DNA from 4 places in the Pseudomonas sp. TE31087 genome. Region 3 is predicted to be linked to each of the others. Evidence: riboswitches for the same ligand, from Rfam matches in the RefSeq annotation. Region 3 holds a riboswitch; each other region holds the start of a gene.

Region 1 (4,946 bases), 1.2 Mb from region 3:
CTGCATCGCCACCTCGCGGCCGCAGTCGGCCTCGACCAGGGCCAGCGCCAGGTCGATGCCGGCGCTGACCCCGGCCGAGGTCCACACCTGGTCCTGCTGCACGAAGATCGACTCGGCATCCACCTCGATGGCCGGGAAGCGCCGGTGCAGCGCATCGCACATCGCCCAGTGGGTGGCGGCCCGGCGGCCGTCGAGCAGGCCGGCGGCGGCCAGCAGGAAGGTGCCGCTGCACACCGAGGCGGTGCGTCGGGCGCGCTGGGCGGCCTGGGCCAGCCAGGCGATCAGCTCGGCGTGATCGGGGAGGGTGTGGACGATCTCCGGTGCGCCGGGCACCACCAGGGTGTCAAACGGCTCGCACAACCAGGGTGCCAACGGTTCGGTGCCTATCGACAGGCCTTCTGCGGTGGGCACCAAGCCGCCTTCGAGGCTGGCAGTGACCAGGCGATAGCCCGGCAGGCCACGCGCGGTACGGGCCTTGGTCGCGGCCCAGAACACCGTCTGCGCGCCGGTGAGGTCGAGCAGGCCCATCTGCGGGTAGGCGAGGAACAGCAGGGTGCGCGGCTGATCCAGGGCGTGTACGGGCGGGGTGGGGATCTGCGGGATGTCGGTCATGGCGCGCTGCTTGTGACGGAGGCGTAGCGCTAAGTCGAGCACCTGGCGCGGCGCCGATCAAGCGCCGCGCGACAGGCGCAGGCGCCGAGGCTTTGCAGGAACAGCGTGGGAGCGGGCTTGCCCCGCGATGACGTCGGCCCAGGTTGGCGAAGCATCGCGGGGCAAGCCCGCTCCCACGCTGCCCCAGTCAGATCGGAGATTTACATTTTGAACCCCGAGTGGGCTGTACCTGCCTCAGAAGCTGTAGTCGACCGTGGCGAAATACGAGCGCGGCGCGCCCAGCAGCCATTGCTCGCCGCTGAAGCTGGACTGGGCGTACTGGCGGTCGAACAGGTTGTTCAACTGCAGGCCCAGGCGCACATCGGGCAGCACCTGCCAGCCCAGGTTGGCGTCGACCACCGTGTAACCCGGCACGCGCTGGTCGTTGGCCGCGCTGGAGTAGCGCTCATCCACATAGCGCAGGCCGATACCGGCATCCACGGCCTGGCCGAAGCCCTTGCTCAGCCACAGGTTGGCGGTGCGCCGCGGCACATCCTGCGGGCGGTTGCCGGCGCGGTCGTTGACCGTGCCGTTGTCGCCTTCCTCCAGGAAATCGTCGTACTTGGCCCTCACCAGCGCGGCGTTGGCCGAGAGCTGCCACTGGTTGCCCAGCGCCAGTTCCAGGCTGGCCTCCAGGCCGTCGGAGGTCTGCTGGCCGGCCTGCTGGCTGTCGTGGGTGAGCGGGTTGTACACCGGCAGTTTCTTCTTGACGATGTGATAGGCCGCCAGCGTCCACTCGCCACGGGTATCCCAGAAACGTTGCTTGAGGCCGATCTCGGTCTGCTTCGCTTCGGTCAGCTCCAGGCGCTTGTTCGGGCGCTGGGTGAGCAGGTCGCCGACGCCGTCCTCGCTGGTGGAGTACTGCCCGTACAGCGACAGGTCGTCGGTGAGCGCGTACACCAGCCCGGCGCGCCAGTTGCCGCCTTGCAGGCTGCGGTCGCTGCGGGCGTTGTTGACCAGGTCGTCACGGTCGATGTGGTTCTGGTCGCGGCGGATGCCGGTGACCAGCGCGAGGCGGTCGCTCAGCTGGGTGCGGTTCTCGGCGAACAGGGCGAAGGTGTCGACCTTGGACAGCGTCTGCGCGCGGGTCGGGCTGAGGCTGTGGAAACCGCCCGGAGCCGGATGCCACGGGTCGAGCGGGTCGCTGCTGCCATCGCTGTAGGGCGAGTTGCTGTCGACGTTGAAGCGGATGCGGTTGTATTCGGCGCCGACCACGGTCTTGCTGGTCAGGCCGAACAGGCCATGGTCGAAGGTAAAGCTCTGGCGATCGCCGAGCTGCTCCTGGTTATGGCGAATCTCGAAGAAGCTGCCGCGCTGGATCACGCCGTTGGCGGCGTCCCAGGCGTAGGACTCGGCGTTGCGCCACTGGCGGCGGCTCTTGATGTAGTAGAGCTGGTTGCTGGCGCTGACACTGTCGCTGAGGGTCCAGTCGGTGGTCAGGCGCGTCCACTCGTCGTGGTAGCGCTGTTCGTCGTTGCTGACGTTGTAGTTCTTGCGGCGCACGCTGCTGCGCAGGTGCCCGTCGATCAGCGGGGTGCCGTAGTAGTTGGCTGGTTGCGCATCGCCGCGTTCGTGGGCGAGGGTGAAGCTCAGGTCGTCGCTGGCATCGAAGCGCAGGGCGGCGCTGAGGGCCAGGCTGCGCGAGTCGGTGCGGTCGACCCAGCCGTTGCCGGCCTGCTGGTTGAGGGTCACGCGGTAGCTCAGCCGCTCGCTCAGGCTGCCGCCGCTGTCCAGGCCCAGTTGCTGGCGGTCCCAGGAGCCGTAGCCCAGGCGCAGGTGGTTGCGGATGTCACCGGCGAACGGCTTCTTCGGCACCACGTTGACCACCGCGCCGGTGGCGCCTTCGCCGTACAGCACCGAGGCGGGGCCGCGGATCACGTCGATGCGCTCGACCATCCACGGGTCGACCGGGAAGGTCAGGGTGCCGGCGCCGGCGTACAGGCGCGAGCCGTCGAACAGGGTCATCACCGAACTCTGCCCGGTGAAGCCCCGGGCCGACAGGCCGGTACCGCCGTCGCCCGGTGTGCCGATGAAGGTCAGGCCCGGCGAGCGGGTCACGGCGTCCTGCACGGTGAGGTTGTTGCGCTGCTGGATCTGCGCCTCGGTCAGGCTGCTGGTGCTGGCCGGGGTGTCCAGGGCGCTGAGGTTCAGGCGCGAGCCGGCCGGGGTTGGCGTGGCCAGGTCGATGACCTGTGGCTCGCGGGTGTCGGTGATCGCCGTGGAGGGCAGGGTGAGGGGCGCCACTTCATGGTCGTCGGCCAGTGCTGGCAGGGACACGGCCAGGCAGGCCGCCAGGGTGTGAAGCTTGTTGAATCGGGACATGTCGTTCCACTGCTGCAGGAAGGAATGGATCCCGGTGGAAAACACGCAACGGCGAAGCGCGCACGCAGGCGCGCGCGGATACCGGCCTGCGCCCGCCCACCGCGGGTTGCCAAATGAAGCCTCAGGCCGGTCTCCGGGCTTGCGAGGAGCATGAAGCCTTCACCTTCCCATGCGTGCGCACAGTGGTCTGTCGAAGGATTCGCTCGCTTACCGTTGCGGGGGCAGCGCCGGACTTGTCGTGACAACGACGCACCGGCTTCCCGTTTCACCCTGCGCGCGGCGGCGCAGGACACCTGAAACTGGCGCGCATCTGACCATCGAACGGGTGGCGAGTCAATCGCCTGGGTGGCAGGAAAATATCTGGTGGGGCAATGGGTTAGCTGCAATTGCGTTGTCGCTGATCGCGGGGCAAGCCCGCTCCCACGGCGATACCCTGGCAGCTCCAGGCAATCGGATCGTGGGAGCGGGCTTGCCCCGCGATGGGTTCAGCGCCCGCGCCGACGCGAAACTCGCGCCTCGATATTCTTGCGTCCGATCAGCAGCGCCGGCTTTTCCACCACCGGCTCGTCGGCCAGCCACTTGTACATCACCAGGCAGTCCACCAGGCCCAGCTCGGCATGGCGGTAAGCCCTGGGCAGGCGGCCGACGGTCTCGAAGCCGAGCTTGTGCCACAGCGCCACCGCCACCTCGTTGCTGGCCACCACCGAATTGAACTGCAGGGCCAGGAAGCCCTCCTGGCGCGCCAGCTTCTGCGAGTGCTCGCACATCAGCCTGGCCACGCCCCGGCCGCGGGCCTGCTCGCAGACCATGTAGCCGCAGTTGCCGACATGCCCGCCGGGGCCGGCGGCATTGGCCTTGAGGAAGTAGGAGCCGAGCAGCACGCCGTCGTCCTCGGCCACCAGGGTGCGCAACGGGGTTTCCAGCCACAACCGACGCGCCTGGTCGACGTCCAGGGCCGGGTCGAAGGCGTAGGTCTGGCGGGCCTGGACAATGGCCTGGAAGGTCGGCCAGAAGCGTTCGAAGTCTTCCGGGGTCATGGGGCGGATCTGGATCATGGTGGTTCCTGCACGGGCTGAACCGCCAAGTCTGGGTGTCGCGGCGCCGTCGCGCAAGGGCGGCGGCGCCATGAAGTTTCAGGCGCCAGTCTTGCCCACGGCGTCCAGCGCCCTGGCCGAGTAGACCAGCGCGGCGCCGGCGTTCATTGCCACCGCCACGCCCAGGGCCTCGGCGATCTCCTCGCGGGTGGCGCCGTGCTTGACCGCCTGCTGCGAATGCACGGCAATGCAGCCGTCGCAGCGGGTGGTGACGGCGACGGCCAATGAGATCAGCTCACGGGTCTTGGCGTCCAGGTGATTGGTCTTGGCCCCGGCGCCGCTGGCGGTCGCGTAGCCGGCCACGGTATCGGGTGAGAGTTGCTTGAGATCGCCGATGCCGGCCATCAACTGCTTACGGTAGGCGTCCCAGTCCATCATGCTCATCGTCTTCACCTTGTCAGGTTGGCAACAGGAGCATTCAGGCTAGTCGATATTTCGCTGGAGGGGCTGGCCCCAGGGAGGATGGATCAAACCCGGGACCTGTTCGAATCACTGGTCAATCAGTCGGTACCCGGCGCAGCGCCGCCGCCAACGCTACGGTCAGTGCCACTGCCAGGCCCATGGCGAGGCCGATGGTCACGGCAACCCCCAATCGCTCCAGCAACCCCGCCATCGCCAGGTAGAATGCAATCACTCCCAGCGCACCAATGGCATTGCCCCGCACCATCGCCGCCATCCCGGCTCGGCCGCCCTGCACATGGGCGAACACCACCAGCGGCCAGGCGATCACCGGTATTGGCGCCAGCATGCCGCTGGTGGCCGGCCCCAGCCAGCTGGCCAGGCTGGTGGTGATCATCAGCAGCGAGGTGGCCGATACCATGCGCAAGGGAATCTCCCAATACCGCTGTCGGGGACGGGCGAGGGTGTCGGGCCTGGGCT
Region 2 (4,946 bases), 730 kb from region 3:
AAGGTCAGCTCGCAACCGAGCAGCGCGGCACTGGCGGCGGTGGCGGTGACGCCGGGGACGATCTGGTAGCCGATGCCCAGTTCGCGCAAGTGGCGGATCTGTTCGCCGATGGCGCCGTACAGGCTGGGGTCGCCGCTGTGCACGCGGGCCACATCCTCGCCATTGGCGTGGGCCTGGCGCATCACCTCGACGATCTGTTCCAGGTGGAGTTCGGCACTGTTGATCACGGTGTGCGCCTGGTGACCTTCCAGTACGGCGGCGGGGACCAGGGAGCCTGCGTAGATGATCACCGGGCACTGGCGGATCAGGCGCTGGCCCTTGACCGTGATCAGCTCCGGATCGCCGGGGCCGGCACCGATGAAATAAACCGTCATGGGGGTTCCTTGCAGAAATATGGCGCGGATTATCCGCCGATCGCCAAGGCGAGGGTAGCGCCGCCGAGTACCTGCCTGGGCACGTGCAGGCGGCCGTTTTCGCCAGCCAGGGCGAGGGCGGTGCTTTCGGCGACGCCCCAGCAGCCGGTCTGGGCGTACACCGTGGCCGAACGATGGCTGAGCAGCGGCTCGAAGACCGTCAGGTGCGTGGCGTCGAAGCAGATGTAAGGCAGCCCGAGGCGCTCGGCCAATGCCAGCAGGCCGGGTTCGCGAGCCTTGGGCTCGATGCTGGCAATGGCGCGCAGGGCGGAGAGGGGCAGGGCGTGGCGGGTGAGCGTCTGGCGCAGCAGCACCGCCAGTGTCTCGACCGGGCAACCACGGCGGCAACCAAAGCCGGCGAACATCGCCGGCTGCACGGGCAGATCGCGCATCAAGCCTGGCTGGAACGACGGTAAAGCCACGCGCTGAGCAGGCCCAGGGCCAGCCAGAACGCGGCGTTGGTCAGCCAGGAAGCGATCTTGAACTGGGTCTCGAGGGCTTCCGGCGCCAGGCTTTCATGCACTGCGGGTTGCGGCGCGCCGATCAGGTGCGGGATCACCAGCAGGGCCACACCAAGCACCTTGAACAACCAGTGCCGGGCGAACACCAGCAGCGCCAGGCCGGCGGCGGTGGCTGCGGCGGTGCCGATCCACCAGGTCTGGCGCTGGCCAAGGTCGGCGGCGGCGGTGCCGGGCAGTTCCGGTGGCAGGCCCAGGGTCGGTGCCAGGCAGAACACGGCGAAGCCGGCCAGGCCCCACAGTGCGCCGGTGGCCACGCGGTTCGGTTCGCGCAGGCTGTAGAGGGCGACCAGGATCAGGGCAAAACCGACGGCGACCACCAGGTTGCCGCCAGTAGTGGACAGCACGCGCTGCCAGCCGTCCTCCGGCGCCCAGGCCTCGGCACTGTGTTCATGCTCATGGGGCGCTGCGGCGTCGCCGTGCTCATGCTGTTCGGCGACCGGGGCAGTGGATTCGTAGGTTTCCGCCTGGAGAATCAGTGGGGCGACCCAGAAGCTTTGCAGCAGGGTCAGCAACAGGGCCGCGAGCAGGCCGCTGAAACCCGCGGTACGGGCGATGCGCGTAATCATGCGGATTTACTCAGTGGCAAGGGAAGGCGGCACTGTGGCGGGTGTCGTGGGCGGCATTGTGCACCGCCTCGATGTGCGAGAAACCGGCGAAGTACACCAGGCACAGCCCCAGCAGGCTGGCGCCGACCGCGACGATCAGTCGCTGGCTGAGGCTGACGGGGGTGGCGATACTGTGTTTGGCGCTGGTGATGGGCATGACGCGTTCCTCTGCTGCTTTTGTTGTGGCAACGGGCATGCGCGACGACCCCGGGCACGGCTGGCCCGAGTGATACGACGACGCCCGCCCACCGCGGGGTGTACTGTGAGCACGTCAGGCCGGTCTCCGGGCTCGCGAGGTGGAGCAAGGCTCCTTCCATGGCGTCACCTTCCCATGCCTTGAGGCTGGCACAGTGGTCCGGACGCTTCTCTCGCTTACCGTTGCGGGGGCAGCACCGGCCTTGTCGGCTCCTGGAACGGAGACGCGACGCACCGGTTTCCCGTTTCACCCCCGTGGGGGCACCTGAACGCAATGCGCTAGCAAATCACGGGGCCGGGCCCGCGTCAATCGCCGCGGCGGTTGACCGCCAGGCAGGCACTGCGTAGCCTTGCCGCTGCGAGGTTCTCGGGCGTTGGCCCGAGCTAAGACGGGAACGCGGTACAAGCCGCGGCTGCCCCCGCAACTGTAAGCACTGAAGGGTTCGGCACAGCCACTGCGCAGGCGCGCGGGAAGGCGCCGGCCCACCGGCCAGCGAGCCGCAGCGGTGCAAGCCAGGAGACCTGCCTCGTGACGTTTTCGACTTTCAACCGGGCGGGGTGATCCGGTGGCGAACGCGCCAGGCCGGCATGGCCGTGGCTGTCGTCCTGCATGCCCGCGCCATTGCTGCCAAGGGCATCGCGACATGAAAACACTGGCCAAGCTTCCCGTCACCATCGTCACCGGCTTCCTCGGCTCAGGCAAGACCACCTTGCTGCGCCATATGCTCGACAACGCCCAGGGCCGCCGCATCGCGGTGATCGTCAACGAATTCGGCGAGCTGGGCATCGACGGCGAGATCCTCAAGCAGTGCAGCATCGGTTGCACAGAGGAAGAGGCCAATGGCCGCGTCTACGAACTGGCCAACGGTTGCCTGTGCTGCACCGTGCAGGAAGAATTCTTCCCGGTGATGCGCGAGTTGGTGGCCCGGCGCGGCGACCTCGACCACATCCTTATCGAAACCAGTGGCCTGGCCTTGCCCAAACCGCTGGTACAGGCCTTCCAGTGGCCGGAAATCCGCAACGCTTGCACCGTCGACGCGGTGATCACCGTGGTCGACAGCCCGGCCGTGGCCGCCGGCACCTTCGCTGCCTACCCGGACCAGGTCGACGCCCAGCGCAAGCTCGACCCGAACCTCGACCATGAGTCGCCGCTCCATGAATTGTTCGCCGACCAGCTGGCCAGCGCCGATCTGGTGGTGCTGAACAAAGCCGACCTGATCGACGCCGAGGGCCTGGCCAAGGTCCGTGCCGAGGTGGCCGAGGAACTGCCGCCGGCGGTCAAGGTGATCGAGGCCAGCAGCGGCCGCCTGCCGCTGGAAGTGTTGCTGGGCGTGGGCGCCGAATCCGAGGCGCATATCGACGGTCGCCGTACCCATCACGACTCGCATCACGACGGCGATGACCATGACGACCATGACCACGACGCCTTCGACTCGATCTCCATCGACCTGCCCGAGGCCGACGAGAGCCTGCTGCTCGATGCCCTGACCCAGCTGGTCACCGAGTTCGGCATCCTGCGCGCCAAGGGCTTCGCCGCCATCCCCGGCAAGCCGATGCGCCTGCTGATCCAGGGTGTGGGCACCCGCTTCGACAAGCATTTCGACCGTGCCTGGCGCAGCGACGAGCCCCGGATCACCCGCCTGGTGCTGATCGGCCAGGATCTCGACGCGGCGCAGCTGGAAGCGCGCCTGCGCCAGGCCCTGGGCGCCTGATCCATGCACCTGCTGCGGACCCAGCCCGGCGGCTTCGTGCCGGACGACAGCATCGCCGATCTCGGCCAGACCCCCGCCGACCTGGTGATCCTCTGCAGCGGCGATTCACACCTGGCGCTGCTCGCCGAAACCGCCGAGCAGTTGCCGGCGGATTTCCCCAGCGTGCGCCTGGCCAACCCGATGCAGGTGCAGAACCACGCCTCGGTCGACTTGTATATCGACCAGGTGCTGCGCCATGCCAAGGTGATCCTGATATCACTGCATGGCGGTGTCGGTTACTGGCGCTATGGTGTCGAGCAACTGGTCGAACTGGCGGGGCGAGGGGTACAGCTGATCCTGGTGCCCGGCGACGACCGCCCCGACCCTGAGCTCACCGACCTGGGCACGGTTCGCGGCGAACAGGCCGAACGCCTCTGGCACTTCCTGCGCCAGGGCGGCAAGGCCAACGCGGTGAACCTGTTCAACTGCCTGGCCAGCCAGTGGCTGGGGCGCGATTACCCGTGGGACGAGCCACAGCCCTTGCCGCGCACGGCGGTCTATCATCCAGCCAAGGGCACGGCTTGTCCCGAGGACTGGTACGCCGAGTGGAACCCCGAGCATCCGGTGGCGCCGTTGCTGTTCTACCGTTCGCACCTGCAGGCGGCCAACACCGCGTTCATCGATGTGTTCTGCCAGCGCCTGCAGGCCTGCGGTCTGAACCCATTGCCCATCGCCGTGGCCAGCCTGAAGGAGCGCGCCTGCCTGGACCAGGTCGAGGCCTGGCTCGATGAGGTGCAGGCCGAGGTGGTGATCAACACCACCGGTTTCGCCCTGTCCAGCCCCGAGCAACCCAACCTGCGCCCGCTGCGCCGCGATGTACCGGTGCTGCAGGCCATCTGCGCCCAGGACAACCAGCCTGGCTGGGAGCAGAGCGAACAGGGCCTGGGCGCTCGCGACCTGGCGATGCACATCGCCCTGCCGGAACTTGACGGGCGCATCATCACCCGGCCGGTGAGTTTCAAGGACCTGGCCTGGCGCAGCGAGCGCAGCCAGGCCGATGTGGTCTGCTACCGGGCCCATCCCGAGCGCATGGACTTCGTCGCCGAACTGGCACGGCGCTGGGTGACCCTGGCGCGTCTGGACAACCAGGAAAAGCGCGTGGCCCTGGTGCTGGCCAACTACCCGACCCGCGACGGGCGCATCGGCAATGGCGTCGGCCTGGACACGCCGGGCGCGGCGCTCAATATCCTCAGGGCCCTGCAAGCGCAGGATTACCCGGTGGCCGGGCTGCCCGACAGCGGCACCGAGCTGATTCACCAACTGCTCGGCGGGGTTACCAACGACCTTGACCACCTCGACCAGCGCCCCTGCGCCCAGAGCCTGGCCCTGGCCGACTACCAGCGCGCCTTTGCCGCCTTGCCCGAGGCCAACCAACGCGCCGTGCTGGAGCGCTGGGGGCCGCCCGAGCAGGATCCGATGTTCCGCAGTGGGCGCATGATGGTCGCCGGCCTGCGCTACGGC
Region 3 (4,946 bases):
GAACAGCAGCAGGATGGAGATAAACAGCCCCCTGGCGCCGCAACCGCGGGCATCTGCCCAAGGTGAGCGCGATGGTCCAGGCCCTGGCCGAGCGGCTGGGGCCGCTGATTCAGGGCTGATCCAGGCTGAACGCCAGTGCATGCCTGTATCCAGGCACAGACAAATGAAATAAAATAACATTTCATTTGAATGCTATCCCTGCCTGCGACCCGCCTCGATGACCAGCCTCCCGACCGCCCTCCCCAGCCAACGCCTGCACAGCATCGACGCCCTGCGCGGCCTGGTGATCCTGTTCATGCTGCTGGACCACGTACGCGAAACCTTCTTCCTGCACCGCCAGGTCAGCGACCCGATGACCATCGACGCGATCGACGCCACCGACCCCAGCCTGTTCGTCAGCCGCACCCTGGCGCACCTGTGCGCGCCAGTGTTCGTGCTGCTCACCGGGCTGTCGGCCTGGCTCTACGGCGAAAAGCACCAGGGCCGGGGCGATGTAGCGGCGTTCCTGTTCAAGCGCGGCCTGTTCCTGGTGCTACTGGAGCTCACCCTGGTCAACTTCGCCTGGACCTTCCAGTTGCCGCCGGGCGTGATCTACCTGCAGGTGATCTGGGCCATCGGCCTGAGCATGATCGCCCTGTCGCTGCTGGTGTGGCTGCCACGCCCGCTGCTGCTCGCCCTGGGCGCGCTGATCGTCGCCGGCCACAACCTGCTCGATGGCCTGCATTTCGCGGCGCACTCGGCGCTGCATGTACCCTGGGCGATCCTGCACGAGCGCAACTGGCTGGAGCTGTCCGACAGCCTGCGCCTGCGTACCTCCTACCCGGTGTTGCCGTGGGTCGGCGTGATCGCCCTGGGCTATGGGCTCGGCCCCTGGTTCAGCCGCGCCAGCGACGCCGGCGAGCGCCAGCAGCGCCTGCTGCTGGGCGGCGTGATGCTGCTGCTCGGCTTTGTCGTCTTGCGCCTGCTCAACGGCTACGGCGAGGCGCCGTGGGCCTTCTACCCCAGCGTCGGGCAAACGCTGATGAGCTTCTTCAACATCACCAAGTACCCTCCGTCGCTGCTGTTCCTGGCCTTGACCCTGGGCGTCGGCCTGTTGCTGCTGCGCGCGTTCGAGCGTGCCGGCGAGGCCCGCTGGATCGGCCCGCTGGCGGTGTTCGGCGCAGCGCCGATGTTCTTCTACCTGCTGCACCTGTATGTGCTCAAGCTGCTGTATGTGGCCTGCGTGGCGCTGTTCGGCCTGAACCAGGGCAGCCATTTCGGCTTCGACGGCATCGGCGCGGTGTGGCTGGTCGCGGTACTGCTGGCGATCGCCCAGTACCTGCCGGTGCGCGGCTTCGCCCGGCTCAAGGCGCGGCGGCGCGACATCGCCTGGCTCAAGTACCTGTAAAAGCGTTTTCAGCCGATGGCCCGATGGTCTACCATGCCGCCCGCCGGTTTCCACACGGAATCAAAAGGGAATCCCGGGCGCGCCGAGGGCGGGCCAAAGGGAACTGCCCCCGCAACTGTAGGTGCCGAGCCTGCGCCATCGATGCCACTGGGTCTGCCGACCCGGGAAGGCCGGCGCCGGCCAGGACGCACCAGTCAGGAGACCTGCCGGCACGCATTCACCAACCGGCGGGGTGTCCGGGATGGTCATCCGCCCCTGGCCGCGTGCTTGCCGCACGACGCCTGGCGATGCCTGTCCGTGGGCCATTCCGTGTACCACCCGACAGGAGATCGCCCCACCATGCCGCACCGCCTCGCCACCCTGCTCGCCGGCCTGTCACTGGCGGGCCTGGCCCACGCCGACGCCACCCGCTACCCGCTGACCGTCGACAACTGCGGCCTGCCGCAGACCTTCGCCCAGGCCCCGCAGCGCGCGGTGACCATCGGCCAGGCCGGCACCGAGCTGCTCTATGCCCTGGGCCTGGGCGAGCGGCTGGCGGGTACTTCGCTGTGGTTCAACAACGTGCTGCCCGAGTTCAAGGCGCAGAACGACAAGGTCGAGCGCCTGGCCGACAACGAACCGGGCTTCGAGGCGGTGGTCGGCAAGCGCCCGCAGCTGGTGACGGCGCAGTTCGAATGGATGGTCGGCGCCCAGGGCGCGGTCGGCACCCGCGAACAGTTCGCGGAACTGGGCATTCCCACCTACCTGCTGCCCTCGGACTGCGAAGGCAAGGACAACCTGGTGGGCGCCGACGGTACCCGCCTGCAGCCGTTCAGGATCGACACCATCTACAAAAGCGTCAGCCAACTGGCCGAGATCTTCGACGTGCAGGATCGCGGCGAACGCCTCAATGCCGAGCTCAAGGGCCAGCTGGACCAGGCCCGGCAACGCCTGGCCGGCCAGGACCTGAGCCACACCAGCGCGCTGTTCTGGTTCTCCAGCGCCGACCTCAAGGTCGACCCTTACGTCGCCGGTCGCCAGGGCGTGGCCGACTTCATGCTGCAGACCCTTGGCGTGCGCAACGTGGTGGAGTCCAGCGAAGAATGGCCAGCGGTGGGCTGGGAGACCCTGGCCAGGGCCAACCCCACCTGGCTGATCGTCGCCCGCATGGACCGCCGCCGCTACCCCGCCGACGACTACCGGAAAAAGCTCGAGTTCCTGCGCAACGACCCGGTGACCCGCAACATGGACGCGGTCAAGCAAGGCCGGATCATCGTCCTCGACGCCGACGCCATGCAGGCCGGCATCCGCCTGTTCCGTGGCCTGGAGGTGCTGTCCAGCGCCTTTGCCAGCGGTAAAGCGCCACAACCATGAGCCGTCTGTTGCCCATCAGTGCCTTCGCGCTGCTCGCCCTGTGCCTGGCCATGCTCGCCGGGATCGCCATCGGCGAGACGCGGATCAGCGCCGAGGTGGTCTGGCAGGTGCTGGCCAACCAGTTGTGGCAGGCCGGTCATGCGCTCGACCCGATCGACGCCGGCATCGTCTGGAACTACCGCCTGCCGCGCACCCTGGTGGCCGCCGCCTGCGGCGCGGGGCTGGCGACCTGCGGGGTGATCCTCCAGGCGCTGCTGCGCAATCCGCTGGCCGAGCCGTACCTGTTGGGCCTGTCGGCGGGCGCCTCGACCGGCGCCGTGGCGGTGGGTCTGTTCGGCCTCGGTGGCGCGGTGCTGTCGCTGTCGGCCGGCGCCTTCCTCGGCGCGCTGGCCGCGTTCGCCCTGGTGCTGGTGCTGTCGCGGGCCAGCGGCAGTCGCCACGACAACGCCCAGGTAATCCTCGCCGGCATCGCCGGCTCGCAGCTATTCAACGCGCTGACGGCCTTTCTGATCACCAAGTCGGCAACCGCCGAACAGGCCCGGGGCATCCTGTTCTGGCTGCTGGGCAATCTCAGCGGCGTGCGCTGGCCGGCGGTGTGGCTGGCGCTGCCAGTGGCCCTGGTCGGGCTGGCGGTGTGCCTGTGGCACCGCCGGGCGCTGGACGCCTTCACCTTCGGCGCCGACTCGGCGGCCTCGCTGGGCGTGCCGGTGCGGCGCACGCAATGGTTGCTGATCAGCTGCACAGCGCTGGTGACCGCGGTGATGGTCTCGATCGTCGGCGCCATCGGCTTCGTCGGCCTGGTCATCCCCCACGCCCTGCGCCTGCTGCTCGGCCCCGGGCACAGCCGCCTGCTGCCGGCCAGCGCCCTGGGCGGCGCGTTGTTCCTGATCGTCGCCGACATCCTCTCGCGCACGCTGATTGCCGGCCAGGTGATCCCGGTGGGCGTGGTCACCGCCTTGATCGGCGCGCCGGTGTTCGCGTTGATCCTGGTCAGCCGCCGGGGGCGTCCATGACCGTGATGACCGCCATCGCCCACGCCCCGCTTGCCTGCGAGGGCCTAAGCCTGCGCCTGGGCGACCGCGACGTGCTGCAGGGAATCGACCTGAGCGTGATGCCCGGCGAGACCCTCGGCGTGGTCGGCCCCAACGGCTCGGGCAAGTCCACCCTGCTCAAGCTGCTCGCCGGCCTGCGCACGCCCAGCAGTGGCAGCGTGCGTTTGCTGGGCGAGGCGCTGGAGCGCATGCCGCGTCGCCGGGTTGCGCAAAGCCTGGCACTGGTCGAACAGCAGGCCGACACCCTGGACGCCATCAGTGTGTATGACGCCGTGGCCCTCGGCCGCACGCCGTGGTTGTCGGCCCTGGCGCCGTTCGGCGCGGATGACCGTGCGATCGTCGAGCAGGCGCTGGCCGACGCCGATGCCGGCCACCTGCGTCGGCGCCTGTGGGGCGAGCTGTCCGGCGGCGAACGCCAGCGCGTGCACATCGCCCGGGCCCTGGCCCAGCGGCCGCAGGTGCTGCTGCTGGACGAGCCGACCAATCATCTTGATATCCAGCATCAGTTGAGCCTGTTGCGGCAGGTGCAGGCGTTGCCGGTGACTACCCTGGTGGCCTTGCATGATCTGAACCAGGCGTTGACCTGTGACCGGTTGGCTGTCCTGGATCAAGGGCGGTTGGTGGCCTTGGGGAAGCCTGAAATGGTGCTGACGCCGGAGCGGTTATTGGGGACGTTTGGGGTTCAGGCTCATTACCTGGTCGATCCGTATGATGGGGCGCGGGTGCTGCGGTTTCGTGCCTGAAACGGCTGGGGGGGCTTTACAGCCCTATAAAGGTCTTTGGAGGCGGGGTTATTGATTGTATCAAGGCCACCAGGTGCTCGCCGCGCCCCTTGCAGCGCCTATGAGATCGAGCGCCGCCCGCGCGGCGCATCGCGACGCAAGGCCGCTCCTACATCTGTTTCGGGCCAGTCACTCCTGTGAGGTTATCGCTGTCCGCCTTGGCTCATGCCTCAAGTCGTGCGGGGCGGCAGTGATGCCCACGCTGAAACCGCGTCGTACCAACAGGGCGGACCAGGTAATGGCACAGGACTGACTGGCCCGAAACAGATGTAGGAGCGGGCTTGTCCCGCGATGCGCCGCGCGGGCGGCGCTCGATCTCATAGGCGCTGCAAAGCTCGTGGCAAGCACCTAGTAGCCCTAATGCAGTCAATA
Region 4 (4,946 bases), 960 kb from region 3:
CGCCGTCCAGGGCCCGGGAGTGGGTCCACATGTCCTCGTCCACCGTGCCCTGGTAGGCCAGTGCCGCGTCACCGGCGTACTGCCGGGCATTGGCCAGGGCCCAGGCGGCGTCGGCCTGAGCCAGGGACGCGCCGCTGGCGGCATCGAGGGTGACGCGGCGCCCGTCGGCCAGCTCCAGCAGGTAGTGCGCCCGCCCGCCCAGGCTGGTCAGGCGCAGTGCCTTCAACGGCTGCTGCGCCCACTGCGCCGGCAACTCGGCGCAGCAACCCGCCGGCAGTGCCGGCAGGTGGGCCAGGCGCTCGGCCGGGGTCAACTTGGGGTAGCCGACATACAGCATGACCACCCCGGAGACGAACCACAGCGCCATGAACAGGCAGGCGACGATACCCAGCCAGCGGTGCCACAGGTACAGCTGGCGTTTCAGGCCCATCAGTAGCGCCACTGCACAGCGACTTCCAGGCTGCGCGGCTCACCCAGGTAGTACTGGGTGTTGGTCTGGTGGATGAAGCGGGCGTAGACCTCGTCGGTGAGGTTGCGCAGCCGCGCGCTGAGCTGTACGTGCTGGTCCAGATCGTGGGTCATCGACAGCCCGTAGACGGTGTACGACGGCACCCAGGCGGTGTTGGCGGTATTGGCGTACACCGACGACACATAGCGGGCGTCGGCGCCGACCTGCCAACCCGGCGCCAGGTCGTAGGTCAGCCACAGGTTGGCGACCCGGTCGGGGATGTTCACCGGGTTCTTGCCCTTGCGCGAGTACACCACGCCGCCGATGGTCTCGTTGAATTCGTCGTATTCGGCGTTGACCCAGCTGAAGTTGCCCGCGGCCAGCAGCTTGGGCGTGACCTTGAACGAGGCCGCCAGCTCGATGCCGGTGGAGGTCTGCTGGCCCGCCTGCTCGGTGGTGTTGGGCACGGTCGAGGAGGGCACCGAGATGTTCTTGCGCACGATGCGATAGGCCGCTGCAGTGGCCGAGCCGCGCCCATCGAGGAAGTCGAACTTGCTGCCCACTTCCACCTGGCGGCCGGTGCTCAGGTCGAAGTCGCCGACCTGGCTGATCGAGGCGCCGGTGAGCGAGCCTCCCGGCGGCTCGGCCGAGGTGCTGTACTGGGTGTACAGGCTGACATTGGGCGTCAGCTCGTAGACCAGGCCCAGGCGGCCGGTGAAGGCGTCCCAGCGCCGGTCCAGCTTGGCCCGGGTCACGTGGTCGACCACGTCGAAGTCGATATGGTCGTAGCGCAGCGCGGTGATCAGCGACAGCTGGTCCGGTCAGGCGGGTGCGGTTTTCGACGAAGCCCGCGGTGGTGTCGGTGTTGGTGCTGCGGCCTTTGGCCCGCGGCGCGTCCATGCCGGGGATGTCGAGGAAGTGATCGGGTTGGAAGCCGTTCGGGTCGATGCGGTCGAAAGCACCCTTGGATAGTGGGTAGTTGGTCTGCTGGTTGCGGTTGTAGTCCACGCCGAACGCCCAGTCGCTGGCCAGGCCGAACAGCTGGCCCTGGTGGGTCAGCTCGACGCGGTTGCCGTTGACCTCCTGGTCGTGGCGCTGGCGGTAGCCGCCGGAGCGGTCGATGGCAGTGTTGCCGGCGTTGTAGCGGTACACCTCGAGGTTGCGGTAATCGCGCTGGCCGTTGTAGTGGTAGAAGGTGTTGCGCAGCTGGTTGCTGTCGTCGATGCGATAGTCGGTGATCGAGCGCAGCCAGCGCGTGCGCTGCTCGTAGCGGCCGTCCTCGACGTTGTAGTTGTTGAAGCGATTGTGCTTGTCGATATGCAGGGTGCCGACCGCCGGTTGCAGCACCGGCGTGCCCCAGTACGGGCTGTCCTCTTTTTCTTCCAGGTACTCGATGGCCAGGGTGTGCGACAACTGGTCGTTGATGTCGCTGAGCAGCGAGAAGGCCAGGTTGCCGGCCCCGTTCTCCTGGCGGTCGATGTAGCCATTGGTGCTGGTGCGGCTGTAGTCGAGTCGGGCGTAGTGGCGTGGGCCGTCGCCGCTGTTGAGCGCCTTGTTGAAGCCGACCGAGGTCTCCATCGTGTCGTAGCGGCCATAGCTGACGCGGCCTTCGAAGGTATCCTCGTCGCGGTTGGCCAGCTTGGTGATCATGTTCAAGCTGCCGCCGACGGCGCCGCTGCCGTTGAGGAACGACGAGGGGCCGCCGAGCAGTTCGACGCGGTCGTAGATCCACGCCCCGACCGGTCGCCCGGCAGCGCCGTACTGCAGGTTGATGCCATTGAACAGCTGGCTGACCTGGGCACCGTTGAAGCCGCGGTACGACACGTAGCCGCCCCAGCCGGGCGGTGCCGAAGCGTTGACCCCGGGCAGGGCGTTGGCGGCGTCCTGGAAGTTGCGCGCGCCGATGCGTTCCATGGTCTTGCGGTCGGCGACGCTGACCGAGGCGGGGTTCTCGCGGGCGCTGAGGTTCAGTCGCGAGCCGCTTTCGATAGGCCGGTCAAGGTCCAGGGTGGTGGCTTCTTTGGGGTGGTCGGCGGTGGCCGTGACGTTGCTGGCGGGCAGGGTCAGGGTGTCATCCTGCGCCCAGGCGCAGGTTGCGCTGCCAACGAGCAGCGCCAAAGTGGTCATGCGAAACATGCAAGGCTTCCTGGCTGAAATCGGTGAGCGCACGCCCGCTGCCGATCAGGCAGCGCAGGGCGTGGCGATGTCAGAACGCGAGAAGCGAAGCAGGAGAGGCGCGCGGATTGACCAGTGGCCAGCGCTGCTTGGGCAGGGGTGGCGCGGGTTGCCTGGGTAAGGGTTTGCTCGACTCCCCGGCGAGCAAGGCCAGCAGGCCGAAGAACACCGCCAGCAGGGTGGCGCTGAACAGGCTGGCGATCACGCAGTCGCCGCCGGCGGGCAGCACCGGGTCGCTGATGTCCTGGTCGCCCTTGAACACGCCGCTGCTGTCGGCCGCGCACCAGGCGGCGTCATCCAGGCCGGCCAGGCGCAAGCCCGCCATCTGTCCATGGCCCATGGCGCACAGCAACGAGCCGAACAGGATGCTGAAATACAGCACCCAGGCGACTTGCGATTGTGTGTGGCGGGCCAGCTTCATCGGCAAAGCTCGAAGGGAATGAGAATAGGTTCGGCGTGCGGATTCTACAGCGTTTGAAACATCTGCCTAGTGTCCTGTCTCGGAAATACGTTCTCTTTTGGCGAGTGGCTTGGGTGTTCGGCCAAGGCGCCGCGACGAGTCATAGCAGGGCTATGGCGAGGAGTGGCAACGCAGGCCGGGCGCCCAAGACGCCGCCAAAAGTGAACAGCTTATTTCCGAGACAGGACACTAGAGTGCTTGGCCGATAAAAAACATTCGAATCGATTCACCTGGCTGGCTTGACGCCTCTCGGCCCCAGGTGTTCAGATGCCGACCGATTTCAGGTGTCCCATGCCGCCGCGCATGGGGTGAAACGGGAAACCGGTACGCGCTTCGCGCCAGTCCGGTGCTGCCCCCGCAACGGTATGCAAGTGATGCCTTCGACAGACCACTGTGGCTAATGCGCCATGGGAAGGTGAAGGTGTCTTGTCTTGCGAGCCCGGAGACCGGCCTGGAATGTGGTAGGCAAACTCCTGCGGTGGGCGGGCATGGGCCGGTATTGGCTGTGCGCGATCCCTGCTCCTGCGTGCTTCTGCGAAAGTCACTTTCGAGAAGAGCATGATTGCTGTGATTCACTCCCGACGTTTCTCCCCCAAGGCCCGGACCCTGCTTCTGGGCTGCCTGGCCAGCCCCCTGGCACTGGCCGAAAACACCCCTCTGATCCTCGACCAGCAGATCGTCGCCGCGCCCTCGGTGGAGTCGACCACGGTCGCCGCCATGGCCCAGTACGGCAGCAAGGTCGAGATCGTCAGCCGCGAGCAGATCGAGCGCGCCGGCCCCGGCGCCGACATCACCCGGGTGATGCAGATGTTCATCCCCGGCTTCTACGTCGCGCCGAAGAACGGCCCGTTCGACTACGGCACCTACTCGCTGCTGGGCGGGCGCAACGACGACACCTTGATCCTGCTCGACGGCGTGCGCCTGAACAACCGCCTGTACGGTGGCCTGTACCTGGACACCCTGCCGGCCAACGCGGTGGAGCGCATCGAGGTGCTCAAGGGCGGCCAGAGCCTGTTGTTCGGCACCCAGGCGGTGGCGGGGGTGATCAATATCGTCACCCGCAGCCCGCAGCGCCGCGAGGCTTCGGGGGAGGTCAACCTGGGCCTGGACAGCTTCGCCGGCAACAGCAAGGACGCCCGCGTCGAGCGGATCTTCAGCAATGGTTTCGGCGACCTGGGGCTGCTGGCCTATGTCAGTCACAACGTCTCCGACGGCTACCAACCGTTTCGCAACCGTGACTACAGCGGCAACGTCAGCGACAAGAAACGCGGCTACGAGGTAACCACCTTCGGCGGCAAGGCGATCCAGGCCTTCGGCGACGATACGCGGCTGGAGCTGTTCTACCAGTACACCGACGCCAACCTCGATTTCGCCCGGCCGGTGAACAACTACAAGACCACCAACGACCGCGTGCAGCAGATCGCCACCGCCACCTTCGAGCAGCGCCTCAACGAGCGCCTGAGCTACTTCGTCAAGGGCCATGTCAACGACTGGGACACCCGCTACACCCGCATCAACAACCGCGCCGACGGCAGCCGCAACGTGGTCAACCACAACGACTACTGGGGCTTCACCGACTGGGGTGTGCAGGCCGAGGGCAAGGCCGAGCTCGACGGCGGCCATGTGCTGGTGTTCGGTTCCGACAACCAGTGGTTCAAGGGCCAGGACGACGTGCTGTTGATCGACGACAACGAGGCCCAGGCCAATGCGCTGTATGTCCAATTGAGGCCCAGGATCGAGGCCCTGCCGAACTGGCACCCGAGCCTCGGCGTGCGCCACGAAGCCATGAGCGGCGGCGACAGCGCCACCGTCGGCATGCTCACCTCGCTGTACGACCTGAACGACAACTGGCAGCTGCGCGGC

Evidence for each region. Region 3 has a riboswitch for cobalamin ahead of ACZ899_RS08755 (ABC transporter substrate-binding protein). Riboswitches for the same ligand answer to the same signal wherever they lie in the genome.
Region 1: linked by a shared signal. The riboswitch ahead of ACZ899_RS03370 (TonB-dependent receptor) and the one ahead of ACZ899_RS08755 (ABC transporter substrate-binding protein) in region 3 are both predicted to bind cobalamin.
Region 2: linked by a shared signal. The riboswitch ahead of cobW (cobalamin biosynthesis protein CobW) and the one ahead of ACZ899_RS08755 (ABC transporter substrate-binding protein) in region 3 are both predicted to bind cobalamin.
Region 4: linked by a shared signal. The riboswitch ahead of ACZ899_RS04480 (TonB-dependent receptor plug domain-containing protein) and the one ahead of ACZ899_RS08755 (ABC transporter substrate-binding protein) in region 3 are both predicted to bind cobalamin.

What each region holds. Positions count from the first base shown of each region.
Region 1 is NZ_JBXVNN010000001.1:712,125-717,070, forward strand. It holds gene ACZ899_RS03365 (GlxA family transcriptional regulator) at 1-612, opposite strand, end outside; gene ACZ899_RS03370 (TonB-dependent receptor) at 847-2,973, opposite strand; cobalamin riboswitch at 3,081-3,285, opposite strand; gene ACZ899_RS03375 (GNAT family N-acetyltransferase) at 3,459-4,028, opposite strand; gene ACZ899_RS03380 (carboxymuconolactone decarboxylase family protein) at 4,107-4,451, opposite strand; gene ACZ899_RS03385 (hypothetical protein) at 4,564-4,946, opposite strand, start outside.
Region 2 is NZ_JBXVNN010000001.1:1,217,888-1,222,833, forward strand. It holds gene cobM (precorrin-4 C(11)-methyltransferase) at 1-374, opposite strand, end outside; gene ACZ899_RS05440 (cobalamin biosynthesis protein) at 404-805, opposite strand; gene ACZ899_RS05445 (CbtA family protein) at 805-1,500, opposite strand; gene ACZ899_RS05450 (CbtB domain-containing protein) at 1,511-1,696, opposite strand; cobalamin riboswitch at 1,797-2,019, opposite strand; cobalamin riboswitch at 2,079-2,278, shown strand; gene cobW (cobalamin biosynthesis protein CobW) at 2,379-3,446, shown strand; gene cobN (cobaltochelatase subunit CobN) at 3,450-4,946, shown strand, end outside.
Region 3 is NZ_JBXVNN010000001.1:1,948,629-1,953,574, forward strand. It holds gene ACZ899_RS08745 (MFS transporter) at 1-141, opposite strand, end outside; gene ACZ899_RS08750 (acetyltransferase domain-containing protein) at 218-1,387, shown strand; cobalamin riboswitch at 1,415-1,612, shown strand; gene ACZ899_RS08755 (ABC transporter substrate-binding protein) at 1,727-2,740, shown strand; gene ACZ899_RS08760 (FecCD family ABC transporter permease) at 2,737-3,753, shown strand; gene ACZ899_RS08765 (ABC transporter ATP-binding protein) at 3,750-4,535, shown strand.
Region 4 is NZ_JBXVNN010000001.1:990,221-995,166, forward strand. It holds gene ACZ899_RS04465 (PepSY domain-containing protein) at 1-424, opposite strand, end outside; partial or broken gene ACZ899_RS04470 (TonB-dependent receptor) at 430-2,584, opposite strand; gene ACZ899_RS04475 (DUF2946 family protein) at 2,655-3,044, opposite strand; cobalamin riboswitch at 3,349-3,552, shown strand; gene ACZ899_RS04480 (TonB-dependent receptor plug domain-containing protein) at 3,642-4,946, shown strand, end outside.